One region of the Yersinia intermedia genome, then DNA from elsewhere that is predicted to be linked to it. Evidence: predicted binding sites of a transcription regulator. Region 1 holds the regulator's gene; the other holds the start of a gene.

Region 1 (3,202 bases):
GCTGCGTGTTTCTGAGCCGCAAGCCAAGCCTCCAACGGTTTATCGCGCATTGGATTTTTTGCTCGAGCAGGGTTTTATCCACCGTGTCGAGTCAGCGAATAGTTATGTGCTATGCCATCATTTTGAAGAGCCAACCCATACCTCGGCACTATTTATCTGTGATCGCTGCAAAATAGTCACTGAACGTACCACTGTGGGTATTGAAGAAGCATTGGCGCAGCTAGCTAAACAATCAGGTTTTGCACTGCGTCACAGTGTGGTTGAAGCGCACGGGTTATGTGCTGAATGCGGGGAAGTTGAAGCCTGTGAAAGCCATGATCATTGTGACCATGACCACTCTATTGTCACTAAAAAGAAATAGTTGCATATCTAATTGAAGATATTGAAGCCGCAGCAATGTTAGCTGCTCTCCAATTACTTTTGCCTTATACCCGTCATACTTCAAGCTGCATGTGTGTTGGCTGCTCTCAATAACCCGAATCACTTACTTATGTAAGCTCATCGGGATTAATGAGCCTCATCCTGCGGGCTAGCATAAATGCTGTTCAAATCGGTTCCCGACCGATTTGTATCTCGCTTACCGCCTTCCTGCAACTCGAATTATTTAGGGTATAGATAGAGATCCCTGGTGGGTATATATCGGTGAGCAAAAAGCAGACTGCCGCGAGCAATGCGACAGGATAATAATTATAAGGCACGTCCTTGTGCCAAGGCAGATATAAATACAGGTACAACCAGAATATCTTTTATTAAAACAATATCATCACATCAGTATAATTGGATTTGATTTATCAATAATTATACGGAATTGATTAATAATTCATATTCTATGAAACGAGAGACCCGATTAATTTATATCAATAGCAGTTTAATTCCATTTCATGCTGTTACCAGCGAAACTTGCTATGGTCTTCCCAAGCTTTGACTTCTTTCTCAGCTTGCTCTTTCTGATAGCCGTATTTCTCCTGGATTTTACCCACTAACTGGTCACGCTTACCTTCAATTACCGTTAGGTCATCGTCGGTCAACTTGCCCCATTTTTCTTTCACTTTACCTTTAAACTGCTTCCAGTTACCGTCGGCTTGATCTTTATTCATAATATCTCCGTTACCTTGGGAATTAGTCAGTTTATTTAAATTAGCACGATAAACATCGTCTATTGAGAAAACAACAATATTTAAATTAGTCGCTCACAGTCATAATTTAAAATTAAACTTCGTTGTTTCGCTTACCGTAGGAATAACTATAGCAGAGGATACTGATAATTAAAGCCTTGATAATATTAATCACAAGAAATCGAACTATAAAGTAAAAATATACATTCATATTATTCAGTTAAAACAGTAGGTAATAACTTATTGTCAGAATCGTCTCAATCTAATTATATCCTTTATACTGAAGCTATCAGGTGTTAGCTACACTTGTTACTTGGCCCATCTATAAACCTCACTTCTGTGAGACTGCTGCAAGTAACCTTTAAATCAGCTCCCGGCAGATTTGTCGCTTGCTGGCTGCCTACTTGCAACACCAATTATTTTGGGCATCTGAATAGCCTATTGAGGCAATTAACGATAATAAAAAGCCGCTCCTGAGCAGGAACGGCTTATCAGTTCAATATAAAACGCTAATGTTAGATCCAGTCGCCATTACGGATAACACCGACGGCCAGTCCTTCAATAGTAAAGCTCTGCTCGCGCAGATCGACAATAATGGGTTGGAACTCACTATTCTCTGGCAGAAGCTGTACGATATTACCTTGTTTTTTCAAGCGTTTTACCGTTACTTCATCGTCAATTCGTGCCACAACCACTTGCCCGTTACGCACATCTTGCGTTTTATGTACCGCTAATAGGTCACCATCCAGAATGCCGATATCTCTCATCGACATCCCATTAACCCGCAACAGAAAATCTGCACTCGGCTTAAACATCGATGGGTCTACTTTGTAGTGCCCTTCGATATGCTGCTGTGCCAGCAAAGGCTCACCTGCGGCAACCCGGCCAATCAGTGGCAGGCCATCTTCTTCTTCCATCAGCAAGCGAATGCCACGGGAAGCGCCAGAAACAATCTCAATGACACCTTTACGGGCCAGTGCTTTTAAATGCTCTTCAGCGGCGTTAGGAGAGCGAAACCCCAGACGCTGCGCAATTTCGGCACGGGTCGGTGGCATGCCGGTTTGCGCTAGGTGATCGCGAACCAGGTCATAAACCTCTTGCTGTCTGGTAGTAAGTGCTTTCATTCCGCCCCCTGTTTGTTTATACAGTCTTGCTGTGAGTATATACAGGTAAGCGGGTGTTGGGAACCAAAGAGTGAATAAAAACAGGGATTAATCACAGCTTATTTCTGCGGCATTGTTCGTCATAACATTAACCAGCATGCTGCCAAAGTACCGTTATCCAGACAAATAGCGCTAATAAGATGGCGAGAAATACCGCCGCAGACCCCATATCTTTGGCACGCCCCGATAGCTCATGGAGCTCACTGCCAATCCTGTCCACCACCGCCTCAATCGCACTATTAATGACTTCGATGATGATCACTAAAATGACGCTACCAATTAATAAAAGGCGTGCGATAGCATCTACATCTAACCAGAAGGCCAGTATGATAGCGATGATGGCGGCGACAGCTTCCTGGCGAAAAGCTGCTTCGTTTTTCCAGGCAGCCGTTAAGCCTTTCACAGAATAACCGGCCGCTTTATAGACTCGGGCCAGCCCTGTTGATTGATTCGCCATGTTTTATTGCCTTTATCTTAAGTTAATGATGATTTTTGCCGCTTTCTGTTGTCTTATCACCACAGATCTCAAAACCAGTTTCTGGTATCCTTGCGACGAATTGCTAACAAGAGGCTTCATGTAGTTATGTCAGGTTGGCGTAAAATATATTATAAGTTACTGAATTTACCACTTAAACTGTTGGTAAAAAGCAAGGTTATTCCGGCAGACCCTGTGACTGAGTTAGGGCTAGACCCCTCTCGTCCTATTCTGTACGTTTTGCCTTACAATTCTAAGGCTGATTTGCTGACTTTGCGAGCGCAGTGTCAAGCACAAGACCTGCCCGACCCCTTGATTCCATTGGAAATCGATGGCGTGCAACTGCCTAGTCATGTGTTTATCGATAATGGCCCGAGGGTCTTTCGTTATTACGCACCTAAACAGGAATCGGTAAAGCTGTTCCACGACTATCTGGATTTGCACCGCAA
Region 2 (3,202 bases), 1.6 Mb from region 1:
GCGCATCAATAAAACGCCCGCCCGCCTCCTGCCCGCCATGAATACCAAATGACAATATCGAGGCTGGTTTACCACCAAAATAGCGCTGGGCCAGTTCATGCTCGGGATGATCGGGTAAGCCTGCGTATTTAACCCAACTGACTTGCGGATGGTTTTGCAAATAGTGTGCGACTTTCAGCGCATTTTCAGTATGACGTTCCATACGCAAAGCCAATGTCTCCAATCCCTGCAAAATCAGGAAAGCATTGAAAGGCGACAACGCAGCACCCGTATTTCGCAGTGGTACCACCCGGCAGCGGCCAATATAGGCTGCCGCGCCAAATTGCTCGGTATAGGTCACGCCATGATATGACGGATCGGGTGTATTCAATTGAGCAAAACGCTCTGGGTATTGCGCCCAAGGGAACTTACCTGAATCCACCACAATGCCACCAATACTGGAACCATGACCGCCGATATATTTGGTCAATGAATGCACCACAATATCCGCACCATGTTCAAATGGCCGACACAAGATTGGTGTTGCGACGGTATTATCAACAATTAATGGCACACCATGGCGATGAGCCGCATCAGCCAATTTTTTCAAATCAACGATATTCCCGGCAGGGTTACCAATCGATTCACAGAAAACTGCTTTAGTCCGGTCATCGATTAAGGCTTCCAATGCTGCGATATCATCATGATCGGCAAAACGGGTTTCTATCCCATAACGCGGCAACGTATGGGCCAGCAGATTGTAAGTCCCGCCATACAACTTAGCCACCGACACAATATTATCCCCCACTTCGGCAATGGTTTGGATAGCATAGGTAATCGCCGCCATACCGGACGCCACTGCCAGAGCCGCGATCCCCCCTTCAAGGGCAGCAACCCGTTTCTCCAGTACATCATTGGTGGGGTTCATGATGCGCGAATAAATATTGCCAGCGACTTTTAAATCAAACAGATCAGCACCATGTTGGGTATCGTCAAAAGCAAAGGAGGATGTTTGGTAAATAGGTACCGCAACGGCCTTGGTGGTGGGGTCCGGTGAATAGCCTGCATGAATAGATAATGTTTCTAATTTCATTCTTTATCCCTTGTTATATGACAATGCCCAGTGCCGCAGTCAGTAGGATGACGCCACTTAATTAAGCCGATCCTTGACTGGCGACAGACGTGATGAAGAGAATTACAATAGAGGAATTAATGAGCGGTACCTACCTCCAAAAGTAATTATTTAGCTATTAATTATAATTAAACGATATCGATATCCTCTCACCCGCCATTCAGCCATGTAGCGCTACGTTTCATCTATTCCATCCTGATAGATAACTTTCTCTTCTTATAAATCAATATACTGAATAAAAATATCTCTTCAGGGCTTTTCTGTCCACGCCTCGCCGCATATACTGTATGCATAACCAGTTATTTTGTAAATCAGTCGTTTTTTTGTTATCACGCTCTCCCCTTAGATAACGCATTTGGAGGCTTTATGGGTGCATTCGGCAATGCTGCACAGGACTATATTGAAAAGAGAATCGATCTTAATGAACACTGCATTGAGCACCCAGCCGCCACCTTTTTCATGACCGCCAAGGGTGACGCCCTGAGTGATGCAGGTATTAACAACGGCGCACTGCTGGTGATAGATCGCAGTTTGCAGGCACAGCACGGCGATATTGTCGTTGCAACCATCGGGGGTGAGTTCAATATTAAGCGGCTTTATTTACGACCGGTTCCCCGCCTTGAGGCGCTGAATGCAGCCACTCCCCCACTCATATTATGTGAAGGAGATGAAGAGTGGGTTATCTTTGGTGTCATTGTATTTAGTATCAATAAGTTACGATAATGTTTGCTCTCGTTGACGTGAACTCATTTTATGCCAGTTGTGAAACGGTATTCAGGCCTGATCTGTATGGTCGCCCTGTGGTGGTGTTATCCAATAACGATGGCTGCGTGATTGCCCGTAGCCGGGAGGCTAAGGTCGTGGGTATTCCAATGGGGGCACCCTATTTCAAGATACAGCAAGTTATCCATCAGCATCGTGTCGTCGCGTTTAGCAGTAATTACGCACTCTACAGTGATATGTCTGCACGGGTCATGACTATTCTTGAACAACTGGCCCCAGGGATTGAAATTTACTCAATCGATGAAGCATTTCTCAATATTACTGGTGTGCAGCATTGCATTACACTGGAAGAGTTTGGTCAGGGCGTGCGTGATAAAATACGCAAATTGACTGGCCTAAATGTCGGTGTAGGCATCGCACCAAGCAAGACTCTCGCCAAGCTGGCAAACCATGCTGCTAAGTTATGGCATAAAACGGGTGGTGTAGTCGATTTGTCCAATCCCATACGTCAACGCAAATTGCTGGCGCTGATGCCAGCGGCGCAGGTATGGGGCGTGGGCCAGCGTACCGCAAAAAAGCTGGCAGTGATGGGGATAACCACCGCCCTTCAATTATCAGAGGCCAGCCCCCCGCTTATTCGCAAAAACTTTAGCGTCGTACTGGAACGGACAGTGCGAGAATTGCGCGGAGAAGCTTGTCTGGCGGTGGCTGAATTCGCACCTACAAAACAACAAATAATCTGTTCGCGCTCATTTAGTAAACACATTACAGAATATCAAAGTATGCATGAAGCCGTTTGTAGCTATGCCGAGAAAGCAGCAGAAAAGCTACGCAAAGAGCACCAATACTGTTGCCATGTATCAACTTTTATCAAAACCAGCCCTTTTGCCAGTAACGAGGTCTATTACAGTAACCTCGCCAGCACTCGCCTCAACTTTCCGACCTTGGACTCAAGGGATATTATTGCCGCAGCCCTCAAATGGCTGGCAGCAATTTGGCGACCCGGTCACCATTACCTGAAAGCAGGTATTATGTTGGGAGATTTTTCAAGTCAGGGTATCGCGCAATTGGGTCTATTTGATGAGAGCAAACCGCGCATTAACAGTGAATCATTGATGGCGGCTATCGACAAAATTAATCAATCCGGTAAAAGTAAAATTGCGTTTATCGGGCAAGGAGTTAATCAACAATGGCAGATGAAACGTGAAATGTTATCACCTGCATATACTACCCGAATTCAAGATTGTCCTATTGCGGTTATTCGGTAACACGACTTAACGAATACCTCGGTGTATCGTTTATAGATGAATAGCATGCGAAAACGTTGATGGTTGACAACAAAGGCTTAGTCCGCCCTGCATATAGAAA

The links. The regulator LexA, encoded in region 1, represses DNA repair genes until DNA is damaged. The targets are predictions, from matches to a motif close to TNCTGTATGTACATACAGNA.
Region 2: umuD (translesion error-prone DNA polymerase V autoproteolytic subunit) is a predicted target of LexA. The motif match lies at 1,393-1,412, and genes of this name have one in related genera.

Annotation. Positions count from the first base shown of each region.
Region 1 is NZ_LR134116.1:394,542-397,743, reverse strand. It holds gene zur (zinc uptake transcriptional repressor Zur) at 1-361, shown strand, start outside; gene EL015_RS01805 (CsbD family protein) at 888-1,097, opposite strand; gene lexA (transcriptional repressor LexA) at 1,631-2,239, opposite strand; gene EL015_RS01795 (diacylglycerol kinase) at 2,367-2,735, opposite strand; gene plsB (glycerol-3-phosphate 1-O-acyltransferase PlsB) at 2,862-3,202, shown strand, end outside.
Region 2 is NZ_LR134116.1:2,028,447-2,031,648, reverse strand. It holds gene EL015_RS09210 (bifunctional O-acetylhomoserine aminocarboxypropyltransferase/cysteine synthase) at 1-1,072, opposite strand, end outside; gene umuD (translesion error-prone DNA polymerase V autoproteolytic subunit) at 1,478-1,834, shown strand; gene umuC (translesion error-prone DNA polymerase V subunit UmuC) at 1,834-3,102, shown strand.